Regions from separate parts of the Pedobacter antarcticus genome, predicted to be linked through region 3. Evidence: riboswitches for the same ligand, from Rfam matches in the RefSeq annotation. Region 3 holds a riboswitch; each other region holds the start of a gene.
What was found. Region 3 has a riboswitch for S-adenosylmethionine ahead of BLR53_RS02120 (O-acetylhomoserine aminocarboxypropyltransferase/cysteine synthase family protein). Riboswitches for the same ligand answer to the same signal wherever they lie in the genome.
Positions count from the first base shown of each region.

Region 1: it holds a riboswitch for S-adenosylmethionine, as region 3 does, so the genes downstream of both, BLR53_RS00910 (SusC/RagA family TonB-linked outer membrane protein) here and BLR53_RS02120 (O-acetylhomoserine aminocarboxypropyltransferase/cysteine synthase family protein) in region 3, are expected to answer to the same signal.
Region 2: it holds a riboswitch for S-adenosylmethionine, as region 3 does, so the genes downstream of both, metH (methionine synthase) here and BLR53_RS02120 (O-acetylhomoserine aminocarboxypropyltransferase/cysteine synthase family protein) in region 3, are expected to answer to the same signal.
Region 4: it holds a riboswitch for S-adenosylmethionine, as region 3 does, so the genes downstream of both, BLR53_RS13540 (TlpA disulfide reductase family protein) here and BLR53_RS02120 (O-acetylhomoserine aminocarboxypropyltransferase/cysteine synthase family protein) in region 3, are expected to answer to the same signal.

Region 1 is NZ_FNGZ01000001.1:203,419-206,629, forward strand. Features, by position in the region: gene BLR53_RS00900 (hypothetical protein) at 1-500, shown strand, start outside; gene BLR53_RS00905 (hypothetical protein) at 519-752, opposite strand; SAM riboswitch class I at 891-998, shown strand; gene BLR53_RS00910 (SusC/RagA family TonB-linked outer membrane protein) at 1,295-3,211, shown strand, end outside.
Region 2 is NZ_FNGZ01000004.1:55,621-58,831, reverse strand. Features, by position in the region: gene metH (methionine synthase) at 1-1,357, opposite strand, end outside; SAM riboswitch class I at 1,465-1,573, opposite strand; gene BLR53_RS10170 (Bax inhibitor-1/YccA family protein) at 1,695-2,444, opposite strand; gene BLR53_RS10165 (hypothetical protein) at 2,495-3,064, opposite strand; gene murQ (N-acetylmuramic acid 6-phosphate etherase) at 3,076-3,211, opposite strand, start outside.
Region 3 is NZ_FNGZ01000001.1:517,378-520,588, reverse strand. Features, by position in the region: gene BLR53_RS02130 (lipocalin family protein) at 1-13, opposite strand, end outside; gene BLR53_RS02125 (trans-sulfuration enzyme family protein) at 79-1,194, shown strand; SAM riboswitch class I at 1,336-1,448, shown strand; gene BLR53_RS02120 (O-acetylhomoserine aminocarboxypropyltransferase/cysteine synthase family protein) at 1,670-2,974, shown strand; gene BLR53_RS02115 (homoserine O-acetyltransferase family protein) at 3,000-3,211, shown strand, end outside.
Region 4 is NZ_FNGZ01000006.1:128,993-132,203, forward strand. Features, by position in the region: gene glpK (glycerol kinase GlpK) at 1-371, shown strand, start outside; gene BLR53_RS13535 (MIP/aquaporin family protein) at 419-1,144, shown strand; SAM riboswitch class I at 1,258-1,367, shown strand; gene BLR53_RS13540 (TlpA disulfide reductase family protein) at 1,452-2,444, shown strand; gene BLR53_RS13545 (SusC/RagA family TonB-linked outer membrane protein) at 2,804-3,211, shown strand, end outside.

The sequences.
Region 1 (3,211 bases), 310 kb from region 3:
GCTGTTTATCTTTTACCCTATCTGCACAGGAATCCAGAAGTGGTGCGCGTAAGCTTTCAGACAGACCATATTTTCTGGAACACGAGCTAAAAAGTAAGGATAGCCTGTTTGCCGTAGACACTCTTACGCTCAAAACGTATATCACATTTGACAGTCTTGATGTGGAATTGCTGAAAGCACCTGTATTAAGGGAGATTTTATTAGGAGAAGCCAGGATTGGCAGGCCCGCAACTTATCAGACAATGGTAACTTATATAGCTTACTACCGGCAGACAGTCGCTTACAGAGAGTTTCGTGAAAATTTGTCGCTATTTAAACGAATGGAATCTCTGAAAGTAAACCCTTTGAATTGGGAAATGGACAAGGTGCTTTTTAACCGCCTTGGGTTTACTGAAAGCGATCTGGAAGATTTTAAGTCCTACATTTCGTCTCCTGAACATGCTGATATGAACTATAAGCAGGCCTATATAGGTTACATGAATGAAATAATGGCCTTATAAATGTAAATTAACTATTGATTAATCCTTGTCTTGTGTTGGTGTGGTTAACATTTCCTTCCCACTTCCTTTGCTGTTTCTTCGGACTTCCTTCGCTGTTCCTTCGGTCAGAATCGAATAAGGAGCGAGGGAAAAGCGGATGATTTTTAAATGAAAATCGACCAAATGCAAAACTGTATACTTTCTTCCGGAGAAAATATAGCGGCCTGATAAAGCGAAGCTGAAAAAGCTTAATAAAAAGCTTTTTATTTTCATCGGTCAGCTTATTAGGCTACTAATTAAATAGTCAAATATAGCTGGCTATTATGCGCAGATAAAAAATATTCAAATAAATTCTACAGAATAAGTAGTTTTTAAATTATGAATGATATATTTGCCCCGGTTATTTTAAAGAACTTATCAAGAAAGGTGGAGGGAATGGCCCTTTGAAGCCTTAGCAACCGTCCGTGAAAATGGAAATGGTGCTAATTCCATCCCGGGACAGCCCGGGGTAGTTAAGTCAGTTGAATGCAAATAATTTATGTCTGACATAAACGCAAGCACTTCTGATTTTCAGCGGTGTTTTTTTTTGCCGCTTTTAATTGTATTGGATGTTTAATTTAAATGAGTACAGATGTAAAAACATTACCTAAGAGTGATCTACCCTCAGCCAGACCGGATTACGTTTACGTATTGGCTGTCTGGACAAACAAATTTTAAAGACACCTCCTGTTATATTTCGAGTTTAAAAAAAAGCGGACGTAAGCCGCAGTGGGATTGGTATGTCTAAATTTTCTTATCATCAATAATCAATAATTATGTTTAAAAGTATAAAACTGTCAGCGATACTCTTCCTGATATTGCTTTCACAACTGACTTTCGCACAGGATACCACTATTAAAGGAGTTGTTAAAGCCTCCACGGGGGAGACATTACCGGGTGTGTCCGTAGCCCTTAAAGGCTCCTCTCAGGTGGTTGCTACAGACATCAACGGCTCTTTTTCTATTGTCGCGCCGGACAGAAGCATACTGGTGTTTTCTTATATAGGTTTTCAAGTACAGGAACTCCAGATTAATAGAAATGCAGGCGCATTACTGGTCACATTACAGCCGACTGAAAATGCGCTTAATGAAGTTGTCGTGACCGCACTGGGTATTAACAGGCAAAAAAAATCATTGGGGTATGCCGTGCAGGAAATCAAGGGTCAGGATTTGGCGGAGGCGAAAGAAACGAATTTAGTTAATGCGCTGGCTGGAAAAATCGCCGGTGTGAGAGTAACGAACAGTCAGGGAGACATGGGTTCCTCAAGAGTGGTGATACGTGGGGAAACCTCCATTTCAGGAAATAACCAGCCTCTGTTCGTAGTAGATGGGATTCCGGTGGATAATTCTCAATTGAATTCTGCAGGTGCACGTGATTATGCTAATGCCATTTCGGACATTAATGCAGACGATATAGAATCGATCAGCGTACTGAAGGGGCCAAATGCAGCTGCGCTTTATGGATCGCGTGCTGCGGCTGGTGTCATCATCATTAAAACGAAGACTGGTAAATCAAAACGAGGAGTGGGCATCACAGTAAATTCCAATACTGTGCTGGAGACTATTGCTACATTGCCTGTTTATCAAAATGCATTTGGCCAGGGTTCTGAAGGCCTGTTCAGTTATGTAGATGGAAAAGGAAAGGGTCTGAATGATGGGGTCGATGAAAGCTGGGGACCAAGAATGGATGGACGTTTATTGCCTCAGTTCTTTTCTAAAGGTGTCGCGGTTCCATTTGTCGCACACCCGGATAATGTACGTGATTTCTTTCAGACAGGATATTCATTGAATAATGGTATTGCAATTGCAGATGCAACTGAGAAATTTGATTACCGGTTATCATATAATAATTTAAAACAGGTCGGTGTAGTTCCGAATTCAGGTCAGGGAAAAAATTCAGTGACCTTGAACACAACATTAAGGCTTACACCGAAATTGAGTCTCACCGCCAATGCTAATTATAGCAAACTTGGCTCAGACAATCTTCCTGGAACTGGTGGCTCAAGGTCTACGAGTACAATGCTTCAGTTCGCTTGGTTTGGAAGACAGGTAGATATTAATGAGCTCAAAAATTATCTGGATGAAGACGGAAATACGTTCAACTGGAATAATAGCTACTATTCTAATCCTTACTGGGTTGCCTACGAAAATACGGTGTCCCAAAACAGAAACCGTTTAATTGGAAGCGTAGGTCTGAATTACAAAATTATTGATGGTCTGGACTTTAATTTTCGTACAGGTACAGATTATTATAATGACCGCAGAAAGGTTCGTGTAGCTTACGGTACGAACGGATCGCCTTTCGGCTCTTATACAGAAAGTGCTTTCACTGTTAGTGAGACTAATACAGATGGGACGCTGAATCTTAATAAAAAACTAAGTTCTGACTTTACACTAGAAGCACTCGTAGGGGCAAATATCCGGTCGAGGTATATCGAGCAGAATGATCAGAGTGCACCGCGTCTTGCAGTAGCCGGTTTGTATGCGCTGAATAACTCACGTGATCCGCTCACTTCGTCAAATATTTATAATAAGCTGAAATCTTACAGTATTTATTCTTCCGCGCAACTTGGTTTCAGAAATTATCTTTTTGCAAATATTACGGCACGTAATGATTGGTCTTCTACTTTACCGGCGCAAAACCGGTCTTATTTTTATCCTTCATTTAACGGAAGCTTTGTTTTAACGGAGGCT
Region 2 (3,211 bases), on a different contig from region 3:
AAATTGAATTGACAATGCCCTTACCCTGAAGGCATTTCAGGCCGGCTTCGATAACACTCCATTTAGAGGAGTCTACCATGATTGGTAATTTAGATATATCTGGTTCTGAGGCGATAAGATTCAAAAACTTGGTCATTGCCGCTTCTGAGTCCAGCATTCCCTCATCCATATTGACATCAATGACCTGTGCCCCGCCCTCAACCTGCTGTCGGGCTACTGTCAAAGCGGCTTCATAGTCACCGCTCAGAATTAGTTTAGAGAATTTAGGAGATCCGGTAATGTTGGTTCTTTCACCGATATTGACGAAGATGCTTTCGGGGGTGATAGTTACGGGTTCCAATCCGCTTAGGCGCAGGTAACGCTCCGGTGTGGGGAGAACTCTTGGCCTGATTCCTTTGGCTTTCGCTGCAATAGCAGCAATATGCTCTGGTGTGGTGCCACAACAACCACCCACAATATTGACAAAGCCATGCTGTATAAAATCGTCTACAAGGTTTGCTGTCTCGTTAGGCATTTCATCGTATGCGCCAAATTCATTCGGTAATCCGGCATTTGGATAGGCCGATACATAACAGTTAGCTTTTGCAGCAAGCTCTTCAATATGCGGACGCATGTCTTTAGCTCCCAAAGCACAGTTAAAACCAATACTTAGCGGACGGGCATGGATTACCGAGTTTAAGAAAGCTTCTACAGTCTGGCCGCTGAGGGTTCTTCCGGAGGCATCGGTAATGGTACCGGAGATCATAATCTCTATTTTACGGCCAATCTCTGCTTCATATCTACGAATGGCAATAATCGCTGCTTTTGCATTCAGTGTATCAAAAATAGTTTCGATCATTAACAGGTCGGATCCACCGTCTACCAGGCCTCTGATCTGCGCAAAATAGGCATCTGAAAGTTCGTCGAATGTTAAAGCGCGGTAACCAGGATCGTTCACATCTGGTGAAATGGATAGAGTCCGGTTGGTCGGTCCAATCGCACCTGCTACATAGCACCGGCGGTCTGGATTTTTGGCCATAAACTCATTGACGGCTTCTTTTGCGATTTTAGCACCTTCAAAGCTCATTTCATAGTCTAGCTCTTCCATCTGATAGTCGGCCAGTGAAATACGCTGTGTACTAAAGGTATTGGTTTCTATAATGTCGGTACCAGCTTTCAGGTAGTCGGTGTGAATGGCTTTAATAATATCTGGCCTGGTTAGATTCAACAGGTCATTGTTACCTTTAACATCACAGGGATGATCTTTAAAACGCTCCCCCCTGAAGTCTTCTTCTGAAAGGGTATAACGCTGGATCATGGTTCCCATGGCGCCGTCTATGATTAATATTCTTTGCTCTAAATCTTCTCTAATGCTCATAGCTTGGATGCATATTCAATTGGTATTGTAAACAGTTCCGGAATAAATAAGGGTACGGGTTACAATAGGGTAATATGCTTAATCAGAAATCCAGGGTGGATCGAATTAACTTATCTTTCAGGAACAGCCGCAGCGTTCGAGTAGAATGTAGCACCTTGTCAGCACAGGTTGCTAAGACTTCGTCGGGTCTAATCCCTCCGTCTTTCTTTATAAGCTGGTGCAAAAATGCAAAAAAGAAAAATCAATTCCAAGAAATTGGTGTGTAAACGCAATAAAATACCGAAGGCCATGCATATTTGCACGGCCTTCGGTATTTTATTCTGTGGAATGTGTTAGCTTATTTTCTTCCGCCAAAGATTCTTAATAAGAATAGGAAGATATTAATAAAGTCAAGATACAGGGATAATGCACCCATAATCGCTAGCTTTTTAGAATCTGCATCTGCCATTGTAGATCCGTTCTCTTCCAGACCAGCACCAATTCTTTTTAATTTCTGTACATCATAAGCGGTCAGCGCAGTAAAGATTGCTACACCAAAGAAACTCATGATATAATCGAACTGCGAGCTTTGCAGAAACATATTAACAACCATCGCAATTACCAGCCCTACAACACCAACCATAAGGATCGGGCCGAATTTACTCAAGTCAGTATTGGTTGTATAGCCTAAAACAGCCATTAAACCGAAAATACCGGCAGCAGCTGCAAAACAGCCAATCACCGAAGAGGATGCATAAATTAACAGGATGAAACTTAAGCTTACTCCTGTAAGTAAAGAGTAAAGAATAAAAACACCCAGTAAAGCGGAATAGGAGAGTTTATTAAGGCCCGCACTCATTAGCATAACCAAACCCAGTGGTGCAAACATAGCTACATATCCTAAAATAGACATTTTGCCTGTTTCCTGATTAATCAGGTAATTCAGCATTTCGGGTGTATTGGCCATGTAAACTGCAGCTGCGGTTGAAATACCTAATGCCACAAACATCCATAGAAATACGTTTGCAAAGAATTTCTTTGCCACTGTTCCTGTTTGGTTTTCTACAAAAACAGATTGGTTTGACCAGTTATGATTATTGTTCTCCATTCGTTTTAATTTTTAATTTAAATATACCGATTCTAAACTGTATACAAAGGTTATGCCCCTAACCTTTTTGTCAGGATTTCTTCAACTTTTTTGAAAATTTGTACCGGTTTGAGGGTTCTCCATGCCAAATCGTCAAGCTGACCGCCAAAATTGATGTAATAATCAATATTGCTGCTGCGGAACTCTTCGATCACATGGGGTGTAAAATTAATCCCTGCTATCCAGCCATCTTCGACATCTTGAAACCACTCTTCATAGTAGCTGTCTTCCGAAGAGTGGAAGTTCAGGACATTTTCTCCTATCAGGATAAATTTATGAATTCCCTCATCTATCATCAGCTCCAGGATTTCTCTTTTCAGCAGCATAATATCATTGGAGATCGCATCATTCCACTCTCCTATAAATTCGATAATAGAATATTGCCTTTCATAATCTGTATAAAGGACTTTAATGTATAACGTAGTAGACCCGAAGTCATCCCACTGTGGATGGATTAGGTAATTATAGAGTTGCTTATCAAAATAAAACTCTGAATATTCTGTATTATAAAAAGGGGATCGTGGATCTTCCGCGGCGATATAATCATCTCTCCAGCGGTAAAATGGTTCTATTTCGTGCATGAAATCTTTGTTTAAATTTGACCGGCTTCTACTGCTTTGCGTACGCTTCCGTGCTCAATAAGCAAAGCTTCTGCCTGTTCATAGGGGATTTGAAGTTCTGCCATTACCATCTGCGTGCCACGGTCTACAAGCTTACTATTGGTTAAC
Region 3 (3,211 bases):
ATATTCTTTTCATATACTTGTGTTTTTGAAAGTCAACTTACACAAACCCTGCCAAAAACCCTATTTAACAGAAATTCTATGCATAACAAAACTACAGCCATCCACGGAGGAAATATAACACCAAGTGCAACCGGAGATGTGACTCCTGCAATTAGTTTATCTACAACTTTTTACAGAGACGAAAACGGCGGATACCCGGGCGGACACATGTATAGCCGTGTCAGCAATCCGAACCGTACTGCTTTAGAGACAATATTGGCAAAACTGGAGAAAGGAACAGAATCCTGTGCATTTTCATCAGGTAATACCGCTGGAATGGCAGCGTTCCAGGCTCTAGCGCCGGGAAGCCATATTATTGCCCCCGACGATATGTACTGGGGTTTTAAAAAACAACTGCTGTCTATTTTCGAAGGGATCCTGGAGATTGATTTTATAGATCTGACTAAGCCTGAACTCGTCTCCCCAGCGATCAAATCAAATACGGTGATGATCTGGACAGAAACACCCTCTAATCCACTCCTTAAAATCACTGATCTCACGGCCATTTCTAAGATCGCAAAGTCGCATCAACTGATTCTGGCCTGTGATAACACTTTCGCCTCTCCATGTTTCCAAAATCCAATTTTGCAGGGAGCAGATCTGGTAATGCATTCTACTACCAAATATATAGGCGGCCACAGTGATGTACTCGGCGGTGTCCTGATTACAGCTGGTCCTTCTGCTTATTGGGACAAGATCAGGAATATTCAGCAGATTGGCGGTGCAGTTCCTTCCCCTTTCGACTGCTTTCTGTTACTGAGAAGTTTAAAAACTCTTCATTACCGGATGAAAGGTCATGCTGAAAACGCATTACTTTTTGCTCAGTATCTGGAAGCGCACCCGTTAATTGAAAAAGTGTATTACCCTGGTTTACCTTCACACCCACAATATGAAGTCGCTGTTAAACAAATGACAGGCTTTTCCGGAATGCTGTCTGTGTTGGTTAAGGGCGATGGAGAAAATGCTAAAAAAGTAGTTAATAAAGTTCATCTGTTCGCTCAAGCTACCAGTCTTGGCGGTGTAGAAAGTTTAATTGAGCATCGGGCCTCAGTAGAGGGTCCTGACACAAAAACGCCACAGAATTTAATTCGGATATCTATTGGACTTGAAGATGTAAACGATCTGATTGCCGATTTCGAGCAGGCTTTACGCTAAAAATGAGTTTAAAACTCAACAATAAACTATTGCAAATGAGTGTTTTGTGAGTAATTCAAAATTTAATTTTGGATATTAATCACAGAACACTACATTTGTAACCATAAAGCGAGAGCTTTTCAAGTCAGCCTGCACAGGTTTGATTTATAAAGAAGTGGCGAGAGACAGGCTCCTAGACCCACTGGCAACCCTCCCAAATGGAGAAGGTGCCAATTCCTGACCAGACAGCATATTGCTGATTGGAAAGATAAATTTAGACAAATGAAAATTACAATGCCTCTAGCGCGAATGCGCAAAACTTCTTTAAATATTATTAAGCTTGCTTACGTACACAATTATATGTGTTGTTGCGCTGAATAATAAAAACTAATTCCGACCATTTTTCCCGGAAAGCCTCTGAACGAGGTTCTGATAAGCATGCTTTGCTGTATAAATCACCCTACACTTCATTTTACAACCTTAAAAACCCAAATATATGTCAGCCAACTATAAATTTGAAACCTTACAGATCCACGCAGGACAAGAAATCGATCCAACGACAGGGTCAAGAGCAGTCCCTATCTACCAAACTACTTCTTATGGTTTTAAAAGTGCCGAGCATGGTGCAAATCTATTTGCGCTAAAAGAATTCGGTAATATATATACCAGACTGATGAATCCGACAACGGATGTATTTGAAAAAAGAATTGCCGCATTGGAAGGTGGAGTTGCCGCATTGGCAGTCTCTTCAGGTCAGGCAGCTCAATTTATTGCATTGAGTAATTTTCTGCAGGCTGGTGACAATTTCGTCTCTTCGCCTCATTTATATGGTGGGACCTACAATCAATTTAAAGTCGCCTTTAAAAGACTGGGTATCAATGCAAAATTTGCAGCCACTGATCAGGTTGAGGATTTTGAAGCTCAAATAGATAATAATACAAAAGGAATTTACCTGGAAAGTATTGGGAACCCTTCCTTCAGTATACCTGATTTTGAAAAATTAGCATTACTGGCGCAAAAATACGACATCCCATTAGTCGTCGACAATACTTTTGGTGCTGCAGGTTATTTGTTTAAACCTTTAGAACATGGTGCTCATATCGTCGTACAATCCGCTACTAAATGGATCGGCGGACACGGTACAAGTGTTGGCGGAGTGATCGTTGATGGCGGTAATTACAACTGGGGAAATGGAAAGTTCGAACAATTCAGTAAGCCTTCTCCAGGATATCACGGACTAGTTTTCAGTGACGTATTCGGTGTGAATAGTGAACTGGGAAATATTCAGTTTATTATCCGGGCGAGGGTTGAAGGCTTAAGAGACTTTGGTCCGTCACAATCTCCTTTTAACTCTTTTCTTTTGATTCAAGGATTGGAAACACTTTCACTTCGTGTTCAAAGACATGTAGATAATGCGTTGGCCTTGGCTAACTGGCTGGAAAACCACGAAGCGGTCAAAAAAGTATATTATCCCGGACTGGAAAGCAGCCCATATCACCTCAATGCTAAGAAATACCTTAAAAACGGGTTCGGTGCTGTATTATCTTTCGAACTGGAAGGCGATAAAGACCAGACGATTAACTTCGTAAACTCTTTAGAATTAGTTAGCCATCTGGCAAATGTGGGTGATGCAAAAACATTAATTATCCAACCGTCTGCCACTACACATCAGCAACTTAATGATGAGGAGCAACTGGCTGCCGGGATCACTCCACAATTACTGCGTGTGTCTGTCGGAATTGAACATATCGACGATATCAAAGCAGACTTTGAACAAGCTTTCGAAAAAATAAAATTATAGTAATCCATTGCAAGAACAAGCCTATATGTCATCTAACCATATTTTCAATTACCATAAGCTTTTTAAACTCGAGAACGGAAAAAAGGTCCGTGGTTTACAGATTGCCTATCATACATATGGTAAATTAAATGCCGATAAATCAAATGTAATATGGGCTTGTCATGCACTAACCGCAAATGCAGATGTTCTGGACTGGTGGAAAGGTCTTTTCGGCGAAAACTCATTATTTAATCCGGA
Region 4 (3,211 bases), on a different contig from region 3:
AATCCATTGCTTTTCAGACCATGGATGTATTGAAAGCAATGGAAGCAGATTCGGGGATGCCGATAAAGGAATTGCGGGTTGACGGAGGTGCAACAGCTAATGACTTGCTGATGCAGTTCCAGGCAAATCTTCTAGGCTGTAATGTGATCCGGCCTTCTATAGTGGAGACGACTGCATTAGGGGCAGCCTACCTGGCAGGACTGGCGGTAGGCTACTGGGAAAGCGTTGACGAGATTAGTCAGCAATGGCAGTCGGAAAAAGTATTCGAGCCACAGGGCGGATCGGATAAGCTTAAAAATGCAATTAAAGGATGGAAGAGAGCTGTGCATGCAGCGCAAAGCTGGAACGATGAATTACCGGAAGACGTGTAATTTAATTTTCAACCGGGCAATATAATTTTCCATTTATACAATCAGATATGACACCTTTTGCAGCTGAATTTTTAGGGACAATGGTCCTGATATTACTGGGTGATGGCGTGGTAGCCAATGTCCTTTTAAATGATACGAAAGGCCAGAATAGTGGCTGGATTGTAATTACAACAGCGTGGGCTCTGGCTGTTTTTACAGGGGTTACAATCGCCGGGCCCTATAGCGGAGCACATCTGAGCCCTGCGGTAACGTTCGGACTCGCGGTTGCCGGCAAATTCCCATGGGCTGATGTGCTCAGTTATATGACGGCGCAGATGCTGGGCGCAATGGCGGGTGCATTATTGGTGTGGGTGGTCTACGCAGATCATTTTAAAAGAACCAATTCGGCACCTTTAATCCTGGCTGTGTTCTGTACAGGGCCAGCGATAAGAAACTACTTTTCTAATACATTAAGTGAAATTATCGGGGCGTTTGTTCTGATCTTCACCGTTTTTTACATCACCAGGGCGCAGATTACAGAGACTAAAACAGCGATAGGGTTGGGTACTGTTGGTGCAATTCCGGTTGCATTTGTGGTATGGGCAATTGGATTATCTTTAGGTGGAACTACTGGTTATGCGATCAATCCGGTAAGGGATCTTGGACCAAGAATTATACATGCTTTATTACCTATTAAGAATAAAGGAGGAAGTGACTGGTCATATGCATGGGTTCCTGTAGCAGGGCCAATGATCGGGGCAGGATTAGCAGCATTACTTTATCTCAGTTTATAATTTTTTTGGTCAAAAAATGCATTTTTGGAGTGTTTTCAATATTTTAAAATAATATCTATTGATTTAGTAGTATATTTTTATATCTTTGACCTGGTAATTAAAAATACCGACTATACTTATAAAGAAAGACTGAGGGAATGGCCCTGTAACGTCTTGGCAACCTCCGCTCCTGCTGCAGGAATGAAAGGTGCTAATTCCAGCTCCGAGAGGAGAAATATAAGTAATGTAGTTTACCCCGTTTGAAGGTAATGAAGCATTATTATTTTTCTGGAGTTTAACAGTATAGTTAACCTTAAAAGAAGATAAAATGAAAAGAACGCTACAAATCTTAACTGCAGGCTTACTACTAAGCACTTTGTCTTTACAGGCAGCGGATAAAAAACCACTAACGCTTACAGGTACTGTACCCGGTTTGAAATCTGGTAAAATCTATTTGCAGAAATTTTACAACAAATCTTTTATCACTATCGATTCAGCGAGTCTGAATGAGGGGAAGTTCCAGTTTAAAACACAATTGGAGCTGCCGGAACTCTACGGCGTAACGCTTTATAAAGATCAAAGTCCTTTTTATTTATTTCTGGAAAGCGGAGCGGTAAATGTGGAGCTGGACACAGCTGCTTATTACAGAGGATCCAAAGTAACAGGGTCACCCTCACAAGATCTGTTCGCTGCTTATAAAAAAGAAAGAAATGTCGACGTGTCAGCGTTTATCAAAGCTAATCCCGCTTCGATTGTTTCAGCTTATATCTTATACCGCGACTTCTCTTATAGATTAAGCCCTGAAGAAATTAAGACAAATATTGCACTGCTTGACCCTTCCCTGAAAAACACACCCTATGTAAATGTTCTGAATGAGCTGGTTACCGTATTGGGAAATGTGAGTGTAGGAAAAAAAGCACCGGATTTTCATTCGGTTACTCCAGAAGGAAAAACAGTAAATCTGCGCGATTTTCAGGGTAAATATGTGCTGGTAGATTTTTGGGCTGCCTGGTGTCCTCCATGTAGAAAAGAGAATCCAAATCTGGTAGCTGCCTATAAACAGTATAATGATAAAGGTTTTGAGATTTTAGGTGTTTCATTGGACAAAACCAAAGAAGCCTGGGAAAAGGCTATCAAAGATGACCATTTAGCTTGGACGCAGGTCTCAGACCTTGCTTTCTGGGATAGTGCGCCAGCGAAATTATATGGTGTAAGAGCCATTCCTTCCAATGTCTTGTTAGATCCTCAGGGTGTCATTGTTGGCAGAAACCTTCGCGGAGAAGAATTACAGCAAAAATTAAAAGAACTTTTCGATAAATAATCCAGACACAAAAAACACCCTTTATATTAACCTCAATAAACATGACTCAGAACCAAATTAATTCCAGGTCTCTCCCTGCTGTGCAGACGTCGATTAATCTTATTACACTTTCTCCAGTTTCTCTTGATTGCATGACTCCCATGCGATGTTGTATGATGGCATAATCCTGCCTCATACAAGCCGTATTACGGCTTTTCATTTCTAATTTCAGCTATAAAATGATGCGCCCGAATAGGGGGCCAGGGATAGCTATATCTATTATTTCGTGTGAAAATTCCGGGTTGGAACTGTAGCGTGGCTTTGCTATGCCATCCATCTACCTGTTTGAATTCATACCTGTTTCTTATAAATCAGCTTAAATGAAAACAAAATTACTATTTATAATTTGGGTCCTATTCGCTCTGGAAGTCCAGGCGCAGGACAGGACCATTACTGGTAAAGTGGTTGATCAGACTGATCAGCAGCCTTTACCAGGAGTGAGTATCAGGGTTTCAGGGCAGAAGTCCGGAACATTAACCAATACTGACGGGACATTCAGTATTCGTGTTGCTGAAGCAGAAAAAAGTCTTTTATTCAGCTATATCGGATACTTAGGTAAAACCGTTCAGCTTAGGGATATCGGTAAAGTGATTGCACTGGAGCCCGATCTTCAGCAACTTAGCGAAGTAGTTGTAACAGGCTACAGTACCCAGGAACGTAAGTTTATCGCTGGTTCTATTACCACATTAAAAGGAGAGGACCTGACTGCAACCGGCGGATCTGGATTC